DNA from 2 places in the Streptomyces sp. NPDC051315 genome. Region 2 is predicted to be linked to the other one. Evidence: riboswitches for the same ligand, from Rfam matches in the RefSeq annotation. Region 2 holds a riboswitch; the other holds the start of a gene.

Region 1 (10,486 bases), on a different contig from region 2:
CGGCTTCACCGGTCCCACCCACCGCACCGGCTCCCTCGGTTCCGACGGTTCCGGCAGTCCCACCGGTCTCACCCATGTCGGTAGCTCCCCTCTTCGCGCACGTCCGGCACGGCCCGGCGGAGTTCAGCACTCGATGATGTTGACCGCAAGACCCCCGCGCGCCGTCTCCTTGTACTTGACCGACATGTCGGCGCCCGTCTCCTTCATCGTCTTGATGACCTTGTCCAGGGACACCTTGTGCGAGCCGTCACCGCGCATCGCCATCCGGGCCGCCGTGACCGCCTTCACCGCGGCCATGCCGTTGCGTTCGATGCAGGGGATCTGGACGAGGCCGCCGACCGGGTCGCAGGTGAGGCCGAGGTTGTGCTCCATGCCGATCTCGGCCGCGTTCTCGACCTGCTCGGGGGAGCCGCCGAGAACCTCGGCCAGCGCGCCCGCCGCCATCGAGCAGGCCGAGCCGACCTCGCCCTGGCAGCCGACCTCCGCGCCGGAGATGGAGGCGTTCTCCTTGAAGAGCATGCCGATGGCGCCGGCCGCGAGGAGGAAGCGGACGACACCGTCCTCGTCCGCGCCCGGGACGAAGTCGACGTAGTAGTGGAGGACGGCGGGGATGATCCCGGCCGCGCCGTTCGTGGGGGCGGTCACCACCCGGCCGCCGGCCGCGTTCTCCTCGTTCACCGCCATCGCGTAGAGCGTGATCCACTCCATGGCGTGGGCCAGCGGGTCGCCCTCGGCACGCAGCTGCCGCGCCGTGACCGCGGCGCGGCGGCGCACCCGCAGGCCGCCCGGCAGGATGCCCTCGCGGGACATGCCGCGCGCCACGCACGACCGCATCACCCGCCAGATCTCCAGCAGGCCCTCGCGGATCTCCTCCTCGGTCCGCCAGGCCCGCTCGTTCTCCAGCATCAGCGAGGAGATCGACAGGCCCGTCTCCTTCGTCAGGCGCAGCAGCTCGTCGCCCGTGCGGAAGGGGTACTTCAGGACGGTGTCGTCGAGCTTGATGCGGTCCGCGCCGACCGCGTCCTCGTCGACGACGAATCCGCCGCCCACCGAGTAGTACGTCTTCGTCAGGAGCTCCGTGCCCTGCTCGTCGTAGGCCCACAGCGTCATGCCGTTCGCGTGGTACGGGAGGGTCTCACGGCGGTGCAGGACCATGTCCGCGTCGAAGTCGAAGGGGATCTCGTGCTCGCCGAGGAGCCGCAGCCGGCCCGCCGTCCTGATCGCCTCGACCCGCTCGTCGGCCGTCTCCACGTCCACCGTGCGCGGTGAGTCGCCCTCCAGGCCGAGCAGCACCGCCTTGGGGGTGCCGTGGCCGTGTCCGGTGGCGCCGAGCGAGCCGTACAGCTCGGACCTCAGGGAGGCGACGGAGCCCAGCAGGCCCTCGTTGCGCAGCCGCCGTGCGAACATGCGCGCCGCGCGCATCGGGCCGACCGTGTGGGAGCTGGACGGGCCGATGCCGATCGAGAACAGGTCGAAGACCGAGATGGCCACGGTGACTCCTCAATACGGGGGTGGTGGGGGCACCCGGTCCGGGTGCCCCCACCGGGGACTTACTTGTTCAGACCGGGGTACAGCGGGTGCTTGTCCGCCAGGGCCGCGACCCGCGCCTTCAGGGACTCGGCGTCGTAGGACGGCTTGAGCGCCTCGGCGATCACGTCCGCGACCTCGGCGAAGTCCGCCGCGGTGAAGCCGCGGGTGGCCAGGGCGGGCGTGCCGATGCGCAGGCCCGAGGTGACCATCGGCGGGCGCGGGTCGTTCGGGACCGCGTTGCGGTTGACCGTGATGCCGACCTCGTGGAGGCGGTCCTCGGCCTGCTGACCGTCCAGCTCGGACGCGCGCAGGTCGACCAGGATCAGGTGCACGTCCGTACCGCCGGAGAGGACGTTGATCCCGGCCTCGCGGGCGTCCGGGGCCGTCAGCCGCTCGGCGAGGATCCTCGCGCCCTCGACCGTACGGCGCTGGCGCTCCTTGAACTCCTCGCTCGCCGCGACCTTGAAGGAGACCGCCTTCGCCGCGATCACGTGCTCCAGGGGACCGCCCTGGAAGCCCGGGAAGACGGACGAGTTCAGCTTCTTCGCGAACTCCTTCTTCGCGAGGATGATGCCACCGCGGGGGCCGCCCAGCGTCTTGTGGGTGGTGGAGGTGACGACGTCCGCGTACTCGACGGGGTTCGGGTGCAGGCCGGCCGCGACCAGACCGGCGAAGTGCGCCATGTCCACCCACAGGTACGCCTCGACCTCGTCGGCGATCCGGCGGAACTCGGCGAAGTCCAGCTGCCGCGGGTACGCCGACCAGCCCGCGATGATCACCTTCGGGCGGTGCTCCTTGGCGAGCCGCTCGACCTCGGCCATGTCGACCAGGCCGGTCTCGGCGTCCACGTGGTAGGCGACCACGCTGAACTGCTTGCCGGAGAAGTTCAGCCGCATCCCGTGGGTCAGGTGACCGCCGTGCGCCAGGTCCAGGCCGAGGATGGTGTCACCCGGCTGGGCCATCGCGAAGAGCGCGGCCTGGTTGGCGGAGGCGCCCGAGTGCGGCTGGACGTTGGCGTACTCGGCGCCGAACAGCTCCTTGATCCGGTCGATCGCGATCTGCTCGGCGACGTCGACGTGCTCGCAGCCGCCGTAGTAGCGGCGGCCCGGGTAGCCCTCGGCGTACTTGTTGGTCAGGACCGAGCCCTGCGCCTCCATGACCGCGAGCGGAGCGAAGTTCTCCGAGGCGATCATCTCGAGCGTGGACTGCTGGCGGCGCAGCTCGGCGTCGACCGCCGCGGCGACCTCCGGGTCGAGCTCGTGCAGGGGCGTGTTCAGGACAGACATGCGTCTACGACTCCTCAGCCGGCGGTGTAGGCGGTGTACTCGTCGGCGGAGAGCAGCTCCTCCTGCTCGCCCGTGACGCGCACCTTGAACAGCCACCCGCCCTCGAAGGGGGCGGAGTTCACCAGGGACGGGTCGTCGGCGACGTCCTGGTTGACCTCGACGACCTCACCGTCGACCGGCGAGTACAGCTCGCTGACGGACTTGGTCGACTCCAGCTCGCCGCAGGACTCACCCGCGGTCACCGTGTCGCCGACCTCGGGGAGCTGGACGAAGACCACGTCGCCGAGCGCGTTGGCCGCGTGCTCGGTGATGCCGACCGTCGACACGCCGTCCTCGGCGGCCGACAGCCACTCGTGCTCCTTGCTGTAGCGCAGCTGCTGGGGGTTGCTCATGGCCTGAATTCTCCTGTACGCGGGTGAGTGCTGGTGAATGGGGGACTGCTGGAAACGCACGTGAACAGCGGAAATGTGCGCAGGGTCACGCGCGGGTGCCTTTTCGGCCTGCCGTCAGTCTCTACTTCTGGCGCTTGTAGAACGGCAGCGCCACAACCTCGTACGGCTCGTGGCTGCCGCGGATGTCCACACCGACGCCCGGCGTGCCCGGCGCCGCGTGGGCGGCGTCGACGTACGCCATCGCGATCGGCTTGCCCAGCGTGGGGGAGGGGGCGCCGGAGGTGACCTCGCCGACCACCTCGCCGCCCGCGACGACGGTGTACCCGGCACGCGGGACGCGGCGGCCCTCGGCGACCAGGCCGACGAGGACGCGCGGCGGGTTCGTCTCCGCGCGCGAGGCCGCCTCGGCGAGCGCCTCACGGCCCACGAAGTCGCCCTCCTTCTCGAACTTCACCACCCGGCCCAGCCCGGCGTCGAAGGGCGTCAGCGCGGTCGACAGCTCGTGCCCGTACAGCGGCATGCCCGCCTCCAGGCGCAGCGTGTCCCGGCAGGACAGGCCGCAGGGGACCAGACCGGCGCCCTCGCCCGCCTTGGTCAGGGCCTGCCACAGCTCCACCGCGTGCTCCGGCCGCACGAACAGCTCGAAGCCGTCCTCGCCGGTGTAGCCGGTGCGCGCGATCAGCGCGGGGACGCCGGCGACGGTGCCGGGCAGACCGGCGTAGTACTTCAGACCGTCGAGGTCGGCGTCGGTGAGCGACTTCAGGATGCCCGGGGACTCGGGACCCTGCACGGCGATCAGCGCGTAGGCGTCCCGGTCGTCGCGCACCTCGGCGTCGAAGCCGGCGGAACGCTCCACGAGCGCGTCCAGCACGACCTGGGCGTTGGAGGCGTTGGCGACGACCATGAACTCGGTGTCGGCGAGCCGGTAGACGATCAGGTCGTCGAGGATGCCGCCGTCGGCCCGGCAGATCATGGTGTAGCGGGCGCGGCCCGGCTTCACGGCGCTGATGTGGCCCACCAGGGCGTGGTCGAGGAGGGCCGCGGCCTGCGGGCCGGTGACGGTGATCTCACCCATGTGCGACAGGTCGAACAGCCCGGCGCGGGTGCGTACGGCGTGGTGCTCGTCGCGCTCGGAGCCGTAGCGCAGGGGCATGTCCCAGCCGGCGAAGTCGGTCATCGTCGCGCCGAGCGCGCGGTGGACGGCGTCGAGCGCGGTACGGCGCTGCTGAATGGGTTCTGTACTGCTCATCGGGCGTTCGTCTCCCAAGGCGACGGGATCCCCCGCGCGAGCGAAAAGCCGAGCGTGGGGGAGGGCGAGGACGTTCCTCCCCATCTGTCATCGGAACCTGAGAGGTTCGCCATGATCACGGATTGCTCATGGCTTGCACCTTGGGTGGAGCCGTCCCCGGACAGGGGCCGGCCCGCTTTTCAGATGTGCCTCGCCCGCGCGGTAACTGGGGCCTGAGAGATTCAAGGGAGGGACTTGCTCCTTCGGCGCCCCGGTGAAGCTGGCAGCTTCTGCCGGGAACTCTCCCGCGCGGATTCAAACGGCCGGTATGCAGTTGGCGCCGCCATCATCGCACGCCCCGCCCGATCGCGGCAGGCCGCATCTGTAACCGGCTTGTGGCGGTTCGCGCACGAAAACGGAAGACACCGCTTATTACCTTCTCTTTACGCTCGATGGGGAGAAGACTTGTCTGACCCCAGGGGAGGACGAACACGGTGAACAGGACCACGGCTTACGCGACGACCTCGGCGGTCGCGCTCTCCGCGCTGCCCGCGCAGCCGGAGGCCTCGGCCCGGGAGGCGTGCGGTTCCCCGTGCGCGCCCGTCGTCCGCGACCTGCGCGACCGTGCCGGCCACAGCCCGCACGGCCTGCTGTTCGGCCCCCGTGACCTGGTCGTGGTCACGGGTCTGCCCGGCAGCGGCAAGTCCACGCTGATGAAGCGCACGGTCACGGGCCTGCGCGTCGACTCCCAGGACACCCGTGACCGCTGGGACGCCCGTATGCCGCGCTTCCTGCCGTACGCGCTCTACCGCCCCCTCGTCCGCCTCGCGCACTACGCCGGCCTGCGCCGTGCCCTGCGCTCCGGCGAGGGAGTCGTCGTGCACGACTGCGGTACGCAGGCCTGGGTGCGCGACTGGCTGGCCCGCGAGGCCCGCCGCCGGGGCGGCACCCTGCACCTGCTGCTGCTCGACGTCACCCCCGGCACGGCCCTGGAGGGCCAGCGCGAACGCGGCCGGGGCGTCTCCCGCTACGCCTTCGTGCGCCACCGCCACGCCGCCTCCCGCCTCCTGCGCTCGGTCGAGAGGGGCCGTCTCCCGGCCGGCTGCACCTCGGCGATCCTCCTCGACCGCCCCGCCGCGGACGCCCTCCGCCGCATCGCCTTCACGGGCTGAGTTCTTGGCGTGGACGGACCGGCTCCGGGGGCGGCGGCCCCCGTACCCGACCCGTGCGGCGGCCGGCGTCACGGGCTGAGCCCGGCGTGGACGGACCGGCTCCGGGGGCTGCGGGCCCCCGTGTCACCCGTACGGCGGGTCGGCCGGGCGCGGGTGTGCGGATTCGCGGACCGCGGGGATGCTCCCGTGGCACCCGCTAGCCTTTCAGCCACAGCAGTGGTTCCCAGCAGGCGGTAGGCAGATGGATTTCCCCCCGGCGGACTTCCCGGCGGACTTCTCCGCGGACTTCCCGGCACAGGCGCACCCCCATCCGCACGGCGGATGGCCCGGCAACGAGCTGGAGGAGGTGCTCTCGGCCTCCCTCGGCGTGCCGGGGGCCGGCGGGCGGATCCTGGAGGTGCTCGGCCGCAGCTTCGTGTGGGTCCCGCTGCCCAGCGGCGGCGGCCCGCACAGCGGCCCCCTCGACCTGCCCACGCTGGAGCTCGACGGCCAGGCCTACGTGCCCGTCTTCAGCTCCGAGGAGCAGTTCCGCCAGGTCGCCGGCGCGCACATGTCGTACACGATCGCCCCGGCCGTGGAGTTCGCGCGCGGGCTGCCGCCGCAGGTGGGCATCGCGGTGAACCCGGACGGCGTGGTCGGCGTCCCGCTGCCCCCGCAGGCCGTGGCCGAGCTGTGCCGCGCGGGCCGCACCCCGCTGGACGGCCCCGCGAGCGGCGGCCGCGTCCGCCTCTTCGAACCCGACTGGCAGATCGACCCGGTCGACTTCCTCTCCGCTGCCTCGGCCGAGTTCGAGGCGACCGGCGTCGTCCTCACCGCCCGGCGCTGCCTCGCCGCGATCGAGACGGCCGACCCGGTCATGTTCGTCGGCGTCGAGCTCTCCCAGTGGGAGGGGGACCTGCGGGCCCTGCCCCTGGAGGCGCTGGGCAGGGCCCTGGGCAAGGTCGCCGTGGCGTGGCCGGTCAACCTGGTCCTCCTGGACGTGACGGAGGACCCGGTCGGCAGGTGGCTGAAGGAGCGGGTCCGCCCCTTCTACACGCGGGCCCTTGCGTGACCGGGCGCACCCGGGTCCGTCGGTGACCGGGACCCCGGGCGACGGACGTCAGGGGAGCGGGGCCGTGCCGGTGCGCGGCTCCGCCGCGCGGGGGTGATCGACCACGACGGACCAGCATCCCCCGACAACGAACAACCCGCCCCTCGGTGGGCGCCCGTTGTCGGCGGAGCCACCTAAGCTGGTCTCCAACGCGGGCAACTAATCGAAGGGGCGGTACAGGTGAGCGCCAGCGGCATCGCGGCCGGGCAGGTCGAGCACATGCTGCGCCAGGTCACGCCCGGGCGCTACGACGCCTACGAGGCGCTCCTGCGCGCGCTCGCGACCCCGACCACCGGCCAGGTCTGGATGCTGCTGTGGCAGGGCCAGGCAGGCTCCCCGGACGCCCAGTACGGCGGCATGGAGGTGGAGGGCCACGGCTACGCCCCCTGTGTCACCTCCGCCCAGGAGCTCTCGGCCAGCGGCTGGAACAGGTCGTACGAGGTGGTCGACGGCCTGGACGTGGCGCGCACGCTCTACCCGGACCACTACGGCCTCTGGCTGAACCCGCACGCCCCGGGCGGCGGTGTCGGCATCCCCTGGCTCGACTTGCGCCGGATCGCCACGGGCCTGGACCGGCAGCCGGCCGGACCGCTGCGACTGTCCGAACCCGCCATCGAGATTCCGCAGTTCTACGCCCTCCTCGCGCAGAACGCCCACCGCACCCCCGCACTGCGGTCGTTGCGCCGTGCCTGGGTGCAGCCCGCCCTGGGCGCGCCGTACCTCGCCCTCGGGCTCGACGTGTACGACACCTCCCCGCCGGCCGTGGACGCGGTGCGGGCGATGATGCAGCAGTCGATCGGCGCGATCCCCGAAGGGCTGCCGGTGTCGACGGTCGCCATGAGCGACGACTACGACCCGGTCGTGCTGTGGATGCGCGCCCACGCCCGTCCGTTCTACGACCGCGAGGCCCACGCCCCCGCCGCCCCGGCCCAGGCCCCCGCCGCGGGATACGGCTACCCGCCGGCCGGCCGCTACTGACCTTCCGTTCCCCGTCCCGGCGCGTCCCGGTCCCGAGACGGCCGGGACGGGACGGCGCTTCTCCGCGCGTAGATGTGGGGTGTTTGTCCATGTTCCGCGAGATTTGCCCCAACTTGTCGCCGTCCGGCGGCCGTTACCCGCCGTCCGGATAACGGAACCCCACTGACCGCATCACGTTTACGCATCCTTTCACTGCCAAGTCTGGCAACAGATCGCCAAAGCGTTGAAGACTCCCGCACCAGGGGTGCTTCGCCCCTGTGTACGACGGACTGATCACGCCGCTACAGCGGCAAGTGCGGGCCGGCTACCGCCGGTTGAGAGGGGTCCCTGCCAGATGACGGCACCATTGCACGAGCCGACCGCGGAAGCGGCCCCGAGCGCGGCCGATGAAGCGGCGGTCGCCACCGCCGGCGCGAAGGCCGTACAGGGTCGTTCCCTGGGCCGGATCGCCTGGGAGCGCCTGAAGCGGGACAAGCTCGCCCTCACGGGCGGCGTCGTCGTGCTCGTGCTCATCGTGATCGCCCTGCTCGCCCCGGTCATCACCAGCCTGGTCGGACAGGACCCGAACGAGTATCACGAGGACCTGATCGACCCGCTGTTCGGCACGCCCACGGGTTCCCTGGGCGGCATCAGCGGCGAGCACCTGCTGGGCGTCGAGCCGGTCAACGGCCGCGACATCTTCGCCCGCATCCTCTACGGATCCCGGATCTCGCTGCTGGTCGGCTTCCTGTCGGCCGTGGTCGCGGTGATCCTCGGCACCGTCCTGGGCGTCCTGGCCGGCTTCTTCGGCGGCTGGGTCGACTCCCTCATCAGCCGCGTGATGGACGGTCTGCTGGCCTTCCCGCAGCTGCTCTTCATCATCGCGCTGGTCTCCGTCATGCCGAACGAGATGCTGGGACTGACCGGCACGGGTGTGCGCGTCTTCGTGATGATCCTGGTCATCGGCTTCTTCGGCTGGCCCTACATCGGACGCGTGGTGCGCGGCCAGACGCTGTCGCTGCGCGAGCGCGAGTACGTCGAGGCCGCGCGGTCGCTGGGCGCGGGCCGGCTGTACATCCTGTTCAAGGAACTGCTGCCCAACCTCGTCGCCCCGATCATCGTGTACACGACGATGATGATCCCCACCAACATCCTCACCGAGGCGGCACTCAGCTTCCTGGGCGTGGGCGTCAAGCCGCCCACGGCCTCCTGGGGGCAGATGCTTTCGAGCGCGCTCGATTACTACGACTCGGACCCCATGTACATGGTGGTCCCGGGCGTGGCGATCTTCATCACCGTTCTTGCCTTCAACCTCTTCGGCGACGGCGTGCGTGACGCGCTGGACCCGAAGGGCTCCCGCTGAACTGCCGTACCCCAAGCCTCCCGTGGCTCTCACGGGGTCTCTCATCAAATCCGGAGGATCCGAGATCGTGACTACCCAACGCACCTCAGGGCGGCGCAAGCAGGCCATGGCCGCTGCCGCCGTGGTCGCGGCGCTGCTGACCACGGCGGCGTGCGGCGGCGGTGGAGATGACGGCGACGGCGGCTCGAAGACCGGCGCCGCCGGCTTCGACGCCGCGAACCAGAAGGCCGCCCAGGCCTCCCTGGTCAAGAAGGGCGGCGAGCTGAAGTTCGGTGGCGCCCAGGACGCCGACTCGTGGGACACCACGCGCGGCTACTACGGCTTCATGTGGGACTTCGCCCGCTACTACAGCCGCCAGCTCGTCACGAACAAGCCGGAGCCCGGCAAGGCCGGCGCCGAGCTGACCCCCGACCTCGCCACGGGTCTCGCCAAGATCACCGACGACGGCAAGACCTACACGTACACCCTGCGTGACGGCATCACCTGGGAGGACGGCAAGCCGATCACCTCCAAGGACATCAAGTACGGCATCGAGCGCGTGTGGGCGCAGGACGTGCTGTCCGGCGGTCCGACGTACCTCAAGGAGGTGCTGGACCCCGAGGGCACGTACAAGGGCCCGTACAAGGACACCTCCGCGGACAAGCTCGGTCTGAAGGCCATCGAGACGCCCGACGACAAGACCATCATCTTCAAGCTGCCGAAGGCCAACTCGGACTTCGAGGAGATGCTGGGCCTGATCTCGGCCTCGCCGGTCCGCCAGGACAAGGACACCAAGTCCAAGTACGGCCTGAGGCCGTTCTCCTCCGGCCCGTACAAGTTCCAGTCGTACAACCCGGGCAAGGACCTGACCCTGGTCCGCAACGACCAGTGGAAGCAGGCCTCGGACCCGATCCGCAAGGCCTACCCGGACAAGATCACGATCAAGTTCTTCTCGAACGCCAACGAGCTGGACCAGCGTCTGATCAACGGTGACCTGGACCTGGACATCAACCAGACCGGCATGTCGCCGCAGGGCCGCACCACCGCCCTGAAGCAGCACAAGGGCAACCTGGACAACCCGGTCTCCGGCTACATCCGGTACGCGGTCTTCCCGCAGAGCGTCGCGCCGTTCAACAACATCGAGTGCCGCAAGGCCGTCATCCTCGGCGCCGACCACGTCTCGCTGCAGACCGCGCGCGGCGGCCCGGTCGCCGGTGGCGACATCGGCACCAACATGCTGCCGCCGCAGGTTCCCGGCTCCGAGGGCCAGAAGTACGACCCGTACGAGCTCGCCGGCGCCAACAAGAACGGCAACGTCGCCAAGGCCAAGGAAGCGCTGAAGGCCTGCGGCCAGCCGAACGGCTTCAAGACCACCATCGCGGTCCGCAACAACAAGCCCGCCGAGGTGGCCACCGCCCAGTCCCTGCAGGCGTCGCTGAAGAAGATCGGCATCACCGCCGAGATCGACCAGTACGACGGCTCGCAGACC
Region 2 (10,486 bases):
CGAGCTGGCGCTCGGCGACGGAGTAGAAGGCCAGGGCGGGGACCATGGCGAGGACCAGGTAGGCGAAGACGCGGGCGTACTCCGCGGAGTACTGGCCCTGGAACTGCTGGACGCCGATCGGGATGGTCCACCAGGTGGAGTCGGTGAAGACCAGCAGCGGCAGGAAGAAGTTGTTCCAGCTGCCGACCACGGCGAGGACGGAGACCGTGCCGAGGGCAGGGCGGGCCATGGGCAGCAGGATCCGCCAGAAGAAGCCGAGGGGGCCGCAACCGTCGAGGGTGGCCGCCTCCTCCAGTTCGGCCGGGATCTCCCGGAAGAAGCCGCGCAGGATGACGATGGTCATCGGCAGCCCGAAGGCGGCCTGCGGCAGGATCACACCGAGCGGGTTGTCCAGCAGGTCCAGCGAGCGCAGCAGCAGGAAGAGAGGGAGGGCGGCCACCGCGAAGGGAAACATCAGCCCCATCGTGAACACGGTGAACAGCGCCTCCCGGCCGCGGAAGGCGAAACGGGCGAAGGAGAACGCGGCGAGCGCGGACACCGCGACCACCACGACGGTCGTCCCGACGGCGATCAGCGTGCTGCTGCCCACCAGCCGCCAGAACGAGCCGGAGCCCAGGATGTCGGTGTAGTTGGAGGTCACCCACGACTCGGGCAACCCGACGGGGTTGCGGGAGAGCTCGTCGGTGGACTTGAAGCCGGACAGGACGGCGTAGACCAGGGGCACCGCCATCACCGTGCCGACGGCGACGAGGACGACGTGCAGCGGCAGGGTACGGCCGGTCCTGCGGGCGTTCACCGGGCCATCGGTCCTGCCGACGTCCACCGGGCCACCGGTCTTGCGGACGCTCCTCGCGCCGCCGGTCTCACGGGCGCTCACGAGCCGCCTCCTCGCAGGGTCGTGGTGGCCCCCTCCAGGTCGCGGCGGAGCACGAACCGCTGGTAGGCGAGGGCGAAGACGAGGCTGATGGCGAACATGGCCACGCTGATCGCGCTGGCGTAGCCGACCTGGTAGCGCTTGAAGCCGTACTGGAACATGGTCACGGCCATCGTCTCGGAGTGGTGGTCGGGGCCGCCCGCGGTGGTGACCCAGACCAGGTCGAAGAGCTGGATCGAACCGATGACGGACAGGAAGACGCTGATCCGCAGCGTCGGCGCGAGCAGCGGCAGCGTGACGTGCCGGAAGCGCTGCCAGGGGCCGGCCCCGTCGATGAGGGCCGCCTCGGTCAACTCGGCCGGGATGGACTGGAGTCCGGCCAGGTAGAGCATCATGTGGAAGCCGAAGTACTTCCACGTCATGACCAGGAACAGGGTGGCCATGACGGTGGACGGGTCGGCGAACCACTGGCCGCCCACGCCCTCCAGTCCGATCGCGCCGAGGACGTGGTCGGCGAGGCCGTCGTCCGGCGCGAAGATCATGGCGAACAGCACGCCGGTGATCGCCTCGGAGAGGATGTACGGGGCGAAGAACAGCATCCGGTACACGGCCCGGCCGCGGATCCGCTGGTTGAGCGCGACCGCCAGGGCGAGGGCGAACGGCAGCTGGATGACGAGCGAGAACACGACCAGGACCAGGCAGCGCCACAGGTCGCCGAGGAACACCGGGTCGTCGAGGAGCCGTGTGAAGTTGTCGCCACCGATGTAGTCCTCGGGCATGCCGAAGCCGCCCCAGCGGAAGAACGAGGCGTACAGAGCGAACAGCATCGGCAGCAGCACCAGCGTGCCGAACAGCACCAGGGCGGGGACCTGGAAGCCGACGGCGGTGAGCCAGTGCAGCGCGCGCCGCCGCCTCCGTCCCCGGGCCGCGCCGGCGGCCGGGGGCGGGAGGTCGACGTCGGGGCCGCTCCGCTTGTCCGGAAGGTAGGTCGAGGTCATCGCGGGCTACTGCTCTTCCTTCGCGACCTTGGTGATCGACTCGGTGACCTGCCGGGGCGACCTGGAGCCGGCGATGAGGGCGGCGACGCTGTCGTTGATCTCCTGGCCCACCGCGGGCGCGTACGCCTGGTCGAGGTAGAGCTGGAAGCCGGTGGCCGCCTTCAACTGCGTCTGCACGGCCTTGAGGTTGGGGTCGGTCAGGGCGCTCTCGGCGGCCGGCACCACCGGCAGCACGCCGGTCTTCTTGACCAGTTCGGTGTCGGTGGTGGCGGAGGCGAAGAACTTCAGGAAGTCGACGGCCGCCTGCGGAGCTCCGGCGCGCAGGGCGTGACCGCCGCCTCCGCCGAACACCTCGGTGAGCGCGCCCTTGCCGCCCTCGACCTCGGGGAAGGGGAAGAACCCGAGGTTCGCGCCGAGTCCCTTGCCCGCGTCGGCCTCCACCACGGGGGCCCACTGGCCCATGAGTTCCATCGCGGCCTTGCCGTTGCCGACGGTGGCGGCCTGGCCGGTGGGGCTGGAGTAGGCGGCGCCGAGGAAGCCCTTCTGGAACGGCTGGAGGTCGACGAGGTCCTTCAGGTGCTGCCCGGCCTGGACGAAGCCCGAGCCGGTGAAGTCCTTGTCGTCGCTGGCCTTCTGGAGGGCGTCGATCCCGGCGGTGCGCATCGCGAGGTAGGCCCAGTAGTACATGCCGGGCCACTTCTCCTTGCCGGCCAGGGCGAGCGGGGTGATCCCGGCGGCCTTCAACTTCCTCACGGCGTCGAGGAAAGCCGTCCAGGTGGTGGGGGGCGCGCTGATGCCGGCCTGCCGGAAGAGGGCCTTGTTGTACCAGAAGCCGATCATGCCGATGTCGAACGGTATGCCGTAGGCCTTGTCGTCGAAGAGGTACGGCTCCTTGGCGACCGGCAGCAGGCCGTCCGCCCAGTCCTTGGTGCGGTCGGTGAGGTCCTCGACGAGTCCGGCGTCGATCTGCTGCCGCAGCACGCCACCGCCCCAGGTGTGGAAGATGTCGGGCAGCTTCCCGGAGGCGGTCAGGGCCGTCATCTTCGACTTGTAGGCATCGTTCTCCAGCTGGACGATCTTGACCTTGACCTTGGGGTTCCGGGCCTCGAACTGCTTGGCCAGGCCTGCCCAGACATCCTTGGTCGGCTGGGTGGTGGAGATGTTCCACCACTCGATGGTGGTCGTCCCCGACGACCCTCCGTCCGAGTCGCCGCCGCAGGCGCTCAGTGCCGTCATGCTCAGACCGGCCGCGGCGGAGGCCGCCAGGAAGCCGCGGCGGGACAGTGCCGGGTCGCCCATCATGCGCTCCTTGGGTAGAGGACGGCACACACCCATGCCGTCCACCGGATTCTCGAAAGTTTCGGACTTGATCCAGAAAGCTTCGCTGCTGCCGCACCCTAGAGACAGGCTCCAACGGGTGGCAACCCCTTGAACGCAGGGAATCCGACAACGGTGACCCAGCGGGACTGCCGCGGCGCCCTCGATGACCCCTCTCCCGACGACTTGACCGCTGAAGCCACCGGCGGATCCGGGTGCAGGGCAGCGGGGTGGCGCCGACGGCGACCGGAGAGGACGTGCCGGGGCGTCACTCCTCCATCACCACCAGAAGCGGCCGAAACATTCGGCCTGTTCGGCGAACATTACGGAGCGGCTTCAAGAGGCCACCGAAGCCGGACGAGCCCGCGACTTCACCCCTGGACCCAACTCCCCGAGGCCCAGCACCGTCGACGGTTTCCTACCCGCAATGACGCGCCGTGGCCACGCCGCCCCTGCTCGCCGCACCCTTGCCAAGGGACGGCCTCAGGTCGTCGACCACACCTGCGGACTCGGCGACTCAGGCGATCCTGGCGCCCCGGCCAACTCCGCTCCACTCCTGTCCCCCGGCCCACGCCGCACGCACGCCCGCACGCCCGCACGCCCGCACGCCCGCACGCCCGCACGCCCAGTCTCAACGGAAGCCTGACGCCCGGAGCCCTCCATCCAGGGCCCACGCGTCACTCTCTGTTGACGCTGATGTCGCCGTACGCGTGATGGCCGGAAACCGCACGCTGTGCGGTACACGAGGGAGCACAGCCATGACCACCGCCCCTTCGAGCTCCGCGTCACTAGCGTGACGCCGGACGACGAAGCGGAACAGTTCCTCCGGGCCTGGCCGACCGGAAGACACGGTTCATCGCCGACGAGCCCGACCGGCGGGACGAAGCCGAGTACCGCAAAGATCGAGCGGCTCCGGGAGGACAACGACCTCCCCGGCGAGGACTTCGCCGTCGTCGCGGTCACGGTCGGCGGCCCCTCCGAGTTCGATGCCGTCTGACCGTATGCGGCGCGGTCCCGCACAGCCGCTACCGCGCGCTGACCCTGGAGCCCTCCTCCATCTCCGACGCCCTGGCGGCCCTGCTCCTGCCCGTCCGTGACACGACCGGCTGCACCCCGCACATCTACTTCGAGTGGACCGAGGGCAACCCGTTCGCCAACTTCCCGCGCGTCTTGCTCCTCGGCCGGGACGAGGTCGCCCCGGTCACCTGGGAGGTCCTGCGCGAGGCGGAACCCGACCGCGTCCGCCGCCCGCGCGCCCACACGGGCTCAGCCGTCCCCGCCCGCCGGGCGGGGACGGCCCCCCGTCACAGCCGACGCACGCGCCATGCAATGCGCGCCACGCCCCGTTCGCCGTCCCGGACAGCTGCACCATGAGCCCGACCCACTCCCCCGACGTGCGCCCACGCCCAGCGCGTCACACCCCGCCGGCCGACCCCACGTCCACCGCCTCCCCCGTCCGCCCTATCGTGACCCGTATGCAGTCCTACACGATCGGCCAGGCGGCGCGGCTGCTCGGCGTGAGCCCCGACACCGCGCGCCGCTGGGCGGACGCGGGCCGGGTGGCGACCCACCGCGACGAGACCGGACGACGCCTCGTCGACGGCAAGGACCTCGCCGCCTTCTGCGTCGAGCTCGCGCGCTCCGGCAGCGCCGAGGAGGGCGCCTCCCACACCTCCGCCCGCAACGCGTTCCCCGGCATCGTCACCGCGATCAAGCTCGGCGACGTCGCCGCCCAGGTGGAGATCCAGGCCGGCCCGCACCGCCTCGTCTCCCTGCTGACCCGGGAGGCCGTCGAGGAACTGGGCCTGGAGGTCGGCATGGAGGCCACGGCCCGCGTGAAGTCGACAAACGTACACATCGACCGCACCTGAACCTCCCCTCCCGTACCACCCCACAGGCGCACCCTGCCGCGACACCGGCCACCGGGCGACGACTGAGCGGCACACACCACCACATACCCCGCATCTCGGCCAGGGCGGCCCTACGGTTGTCGTTCATGACCCTGAGCATCCGCAACCAGCTCCCCGGCACCGTCACCACCGTCAACCCCGGGGAAGTGATGGCCACCGTCGGGATCCGCCTCACCGACGGCCAGTACCTCACCGCGGCGATCACTCACGAAGCCGTGACCGAGCTCGGTCTCGCTCCGGGATCCGCGGTCCGCGCCCTGGTGAAGTCGACCGAGGTCTCCCTCGCCACGTCCGGTGTCGAAAACCTGTCGATCCGCAACCGGCTTCCCGGAACGGTCACCGAGGTCACGACCGGCGGCGCCATGGCGTCCGTGAAGATCTCCGTCGGCCACGGCGAGCTCACCGCCGTGATCACCAAGGAGGCGGCCACCGACCTCGGCCTGGCGTCCGGTTCCCCGGTCGTCGCCCTGATCAAGTCGACCGAGGTCGCGCTCACGACGGCCTGACACGCCGAAGGGCTCCCGCCCTCACCCGGACGGGAGCCCTCGGCCTCGGTGATCAGTCCTCGTACGCGTCCATCGGCGGGCACGAGCAGACCAGGTTCCGGTCCCCGAAGGCCTGGTCGATCCGGCGCACCGGCGGCCAGTACTTGTCGGCGGCGGACACCCCGGCCGGGAAGACGGCCTCCTCACGGGTGTACGCGTGCTCCCACTCCCCGCCGAGCGCGGCCGCGGTGTGCGGGGCGTGGCGCAGCGGGCTGTCGTCGGCGGGCCACTCGCCGGAACCGACCTTCTCGATCTCCGCGCGAATCGCGATCATCGCCTCGCAGAACCGGTCCAGCTCGGTCAGGTCCTCGGACTCCGTCGGTTCGATCATCAGCGTCCCGGCGACCGGGAACGACATCGTCGGCGCGTGGAACCCGTAGTCGATGAGCCGCTTGGCGACATCGTCGACGCTCACCCCGGTCGCCTTGGTCAGCGGCCGCAGATCGATGATGCACTCGTGCGCCACCAGCCCGCCGGGGCCGGTGTACAGCACCGGGTAGTGCGGCTCGAGCCGCTTGGCGATGTAGTTGGCGGACAGCACCGCCACCTGCGTCGCCCGCTTCAGCCCCTCACCGCCCATGAGCCGCACGTACGCCCACGAGATCGGCAGGATCCCCGCCGACCCCCACGGCGCCGCCGAGATCGGCCCCACGCCCGTCTCCGGCCCGGCCTCCGGCTGCAGGGGGTGGTTCGGCAGATACGGCGCCAGGTGCGACCGTACGGCCACCGGCCCGACGCCGGGACCGCCACCGCCGTGCGGGATGCAGAACGTCTTGTGCAGGTTCAGGTGCGAGACGTCACCGCCGAAGTGACCCGGCTTGGCGAGGCCGACCAGCGCGTTGAGGTTGGCGCCGTCCACGTACACCTGCCCGCCGGCCTCGTGCACCTGCGCGCAGATGTCGGCGACGTGCTCCTCGAACACCCCGTGCGTCGACGGATAGGTGATCATCAGCACCGCCAGCTCGTCGCGGTGCTTCTCGATCTTCGCCCGCAGGTCCTCGACGTCGATCTCGCCGTCCTCGGCGGTGTTCACGACGACGACCTTCATCCCGGCCATCACGGCGCTGGCGGCGTTCGTGCCGTGCGCGGACGACGGGATGAGGCACACGGTCCGCTGCTCGTCCCCGTTGGCCCGGTGGTACCCGCGTACGGCGAGCAGCCCGGCCAGCTCACCCTGCGACCCGGCGTTGGGCTGGAGGGACACCTTGTCGTATCCGGTGACCTCGGCGAGACGTTCCTCCAGCTCATGGATGAGCGTGAGGTAGCCCTGCGCCTGCTCGGCGGGCGCGAACGGGTGCAGCTGTCCGAACTCGGGCCAGGTGACCGGCTCCATCTCGGTGGTGGCGTTGAGCTTCATGGTGCAGGAGCCCAGCGGGATCATGCCCCGGTCGAGCGCGTAGTCCCGGTCGGCGAGCCGGCGCAGGTAGCGCAGCATCGCGGTCTCGGAGCGGTGCTGGTGGAAGACGGGGTGGGTCAGGATCGCGTCGGTGCGCAGCAGCCCGGCCGGCAGGGCGTCCTCGGTGACCGCGTCGAGCGCCTCGATGTCCCCGTCGACCCCGAAGGCGGCCCAGACGGCCTCCACCTGGGCCCGCCCGGTGGTCTCGTCGCAGGCGACCGACAGCTGGTCGGCGTCGACGAGGTGCAGGTTGACGCCGTTCCGGCGCGCGGCGGCGGCGACCTCGGCGGCCTTGCCGGGCACCCGCACGGTCAGCGTGTCGAAGTAGGACCCGTGCACGACCTCGACATCACCGGCCGCGAGCCCCGCGGCGAGGATCGACGCGTAGCGGTGCGTCCGCCGCGCGATCCCCTTCAGCCCCTCCGGGCCGTGGTAGACGGCGTACATCCCGGCCATGACGGCGAGCAGCACCTGCGCGGTACAGATGTTGCTGGTGGCCTTCTCCCGGCGGATGTGCTGTTCACGCGTCTGCAGCGCCAGCCGGTACGCCTTGTTCCCGTCCGCGTCGACGGACACGCCCACGAGCCGCCCGGGCAGGCTGCGCGCGAACTTCTCGCGGACGGCCATGTAGCCGGCGTGCGGCCCGCCGAAGCCCATCGGTACACCGAGCCGCTGCGTCGTCCCCACCGCGATGTCCGCCCCGAGCTCACCGGGCGAGGTCAGCAGGGTCAGCGCGAGCAGATCGGCGGCGACGGTGACGAGCGCGCCCAGCTCGTGGGCCTGCTCGATGACCGGCTTGATGTCGCGTACGGCCCCGGAGGCGCCCGGGTACTGGATCAGTACGCCGTTGATCTCCCGCGCGGCGATCTCGGCCGGGATGCCCTCGCTGAGGTCGGCGACGACGACCTCGACGCCGGTCGGCTCGGCGCGGGTCTCGATCACCGCGATGGTCTGCGGCAACGCGTCCGCGTCGACCAGGAACAGGCCCTTCTTGTTCTTGCCCATGCGCCGCGAAAGCGACATCGCCTCGGCGGCGGCCGTGCCCTCGTCCAGCAGCGAGGCACCCGAGGTCGGCAGCCCCGTGAGGTCGGCGACCATGGTCTGGAAGTTCAGCAGTGCCTCGAGCCGCCCCTGCGAGATCTCCGGCTGGTACGGCGTGTAGGCCGTGTACCAGGCCGGGTTCTCCATCACGTTGCGCAGGATGACGGGCGGCGTGAAGGTGCCGTAGTAACCGAGCCCGATCATGGAGTCGAGGACCTGGTTGCGCTCGGCCAGCGCCCGCAGCTCGGCCAGCACCTCGGCCTCGGACCGCGCCTGCGGCAGGTCCAGCGCGTCGGCGTTCTTGATCACATCGGGGACGGCGGCGGCGGTGAGCTCGTCCAGCGAGCCGTACCCGACGTGCGCGAGCATCTTGGCCCGCGCCTCCTGGTCGGGCCCGATGTGGCGCTGCTCGAAGGGGATTCCCTGTTCGAGATCGGAGAGCGGAATGCGATGGGCGGTCATTGCGGAGGCCTCCTGGTCTGACGCGACCTTCGAGGGGCACCACGGCACGGGTACCCGGACGGCCTCCCCCTCTGTCATCTCAACCTGAGAGCTTCACCGGCCGCCCGTGGGCGCCCGGCTTTCACCGTCGGTGAGAGCGGAAGCCGTCGACACCCGCCCTGCTTTCCAGAGTGACCTCGTCCGTGCGGTACGTGGGCCTGAGAGATTCCGGGGAGGATTTGCTCCTTCGGCGCCTCCGGTGGTCTCCGGAGGACTCTCCCGCACGGGGTCAGCAGCCATTGCCAGACTACCAGCGAGGTCAACGGCGCCTGCTTTCGAGTGGCCGCCTTCCCCGATGTGCTCTTTTGTAGTGCCTACGGATGATTGCGACCAGTTGGAGGGCCCGTGCAGACCGATATCGATCCGCGCAACCTGATCGGCCGCAAGGCGTTCGACCGCAACGGCGTCAAGATAGGCACGATCGACGAGGTCTACCTCGACGACGCGACCGGCGTGCCGGAATGGGCGGCCATACGGACGGGCCTGTTCTCCCGGGACGCCTTCGTCCCCCTGGAGCCCAGCGAACTCGTCGACGGCACCCTGCGCGTCCCCTTCGACCGCGCCCTCATCAAGGACGCCCCGGACTTCGGCGTGGGCCGCCACCTCTCCCCCGAACAGGAACTCCAGCTCTACCACCACTACGGCCTCGACGTGGGCGTCCCGGCCCCGCTGCCGGACCACGACTTCGGGAAACCGGCCGACTCCGACGTCCTGGACGAGACCTGACCCGGCCCGGACCACGCCCGGATCGCGCCCGGACGCCGCTCCCCGCCGATCCCCCGGCCACTCAGCGGACCCCCGGCAGGGATACCCCCTTCACCGGCCACTCCCCGGTCGCCCCACCACCGCATCCGCCGAGTCCGCCGTCATGGTCGGGTCCACCGGGGCCCTCGTGTCCGCCGAGCCCGCCGTGCCCGCCGACATGGTCGGGTCCATCGGAGCCGCCGCGTCCGCGGGGGCCGCCGCGTCCGCCGCGTCCGCCGCCGCGGCCTCCTCCGGTCTTCGCCGGACCAGCGGCAGCGGATCCGCCGGCTCCAGCTCCGGGTCGTCGATCCGGAACGTCCGCACCCGCCCCACCCCCGAATAGGGCGTCTCGAACCGCACGGTGACCCGCCCCAGGCCACTGCCCTGCACCCACCCGTGTCCCAGCTCGGCGTGCCGCACATCCTGCCCGGGACGCCACCGGTGCTCCACCGGCACCGCCGTCTCCTCGTGAGCGGGCTCGTCCGGCACCTCCTCCGCGGGCGCCTCCCCCTGCTCCTCCGCGGCCTGCGCGAACAGGTCCTCCTGCGTGAAGTCGGCCAGACCGCTGACGCCGACGCCGAGCAGCCGCACCCCGCCCGTCGTGTCCACCGCGTCCAGCAGCCGCGCCGCCGCCTCCCGCACCACCGCCGGATCGTCCGTGGGCCCCCGCAGGGTCTCGGACCGGGTCAGGGTGGAGAAGTCGTACCGCCGCACCTTCAACACGATCGTCCGCCCCGACAGACCGGCACCCCGCAACCTGCGCACGCACCGGTCCGCCAACCGCTGCACCTCCAGCTCCACCCTCATCCGGTCGTGGATGTCCACGTCGTACGTGTCCTCCACCGACACCGACTTGGCCTCCCGCTCCGCCACCACGGGCCGCTCGTCGCGCGCCAGCGCCATGGCGTACAACCCGTGCCCGTGGGCCTTGCCCAGCAGCCGTACGAGCTCGTCCTCACCCGCCTCGACGATCTCGTCGACCGTGGTGATCCCCGCCCGCCTCAGGTGATCGCCGGTCGCCGGTCCCACCCCCGGCAGCGTCCGCACCGACATGGGCCCGAGCAGAGCCCGCTCGGTGCCCGGCTCGATCAGCACCAGGCCGTCCGGCTTGGCCTGCTCCGAGGCGATCTTCGCCAGCATCTTGGAGGCGGCCAGCCCCA

The links. A riboswitch is a leader RNA that binds a small molecule or an ion and turns the genes downstream of it on or off. The one in region 2 is predicted to bind glycine.
Region 1: linked by a shared signal. The riboswitch ahead of gcvT (glycine cleavage system aminomethyltransferase GcvT) and the one ahead of gcvP (aminomethyl-transferring glycine dehydrogenase) in region 2 are both predicted to bind glycine.

What each region holds. Positions count from the first base shown of each region.
Region 1 is NZ_JBITEN010000009.1:297,315-307,800, reverse strand. It holds gene ACIBBD_RS19740 (L-serine ammonia-lyase) at 124-1,491, opposite strand; gene glyA (serine hydroxymethyltransferase) at 1,551-2,816, opposite strand; gene gcvH (glycine cleavage system protein GcvH) at 2,831-3,208, opposite strand; gene gcvT (glycine cleavage system aminomethyltransferase GcvT) at 3,330-4,457, opposite strand; glycine riboswitch at 4,647-4,754, opposite strand; gene ACIBBD_RS19720 (AAA family ATPase) at 4,931-5,608, shown strand; gene ACIBBD_RS19715 (enhanced serine sensitivity protein SseB) at 5,850-6,659, shown strand; gene ACIBBD_RS19710 (enhanced serine sensitivity protein SseB C-terminal domain-containing protein) at 6,879-7,676, shown strand; gene ACIBBD_RS19705 (ABC transporter permease) at 8,011-9,018, shown strand; gene ACIBBD_RS19700 (ABC transporter substrate-binding protein) at 9,086-10,486, shown strand, end outside.
Region 2 is NZ_JBITEN010000002.1:700,054-710,539, forward strand. It holds gene ACIBBD_RS06220 (carbohydrate ABC transporter permease) at 1-730, opposite strand, end outside; gene ACIBBD_RS06225 (carbohydrate ABC transporter permease) at 874-1,872, opposite strand; gene ACIBBD_RS06230 (extracellular solute-binding protein) at 1,879-3,171, opposite strand; partial or broken gene ACIBBD_RS06235 (amino acid transporter) at 3,956-4,455, shown strand; gene ACIBBD_RS06240 (molybdopterin-binding protein) at 4,665-5,060, shown strand; gene ACIBBD_RS06245 (molybdopterin-binding protein) at 5,186-5,605, shown strand; gene gcvP (aminomethyl-transferring glycine dehydrogenase) at 5,658-8,543, opposite strand; glycine riboswitch at 8,719-8,814, opposite strand; gene ACIBBD_RS06255 (PRC-barrel domain-containing protein) at 8,928-9,308, shown strand; gene ACIBBD_RS06260 (DNA polymerase IV) at 9,399-10,486, opposite strand, start outside.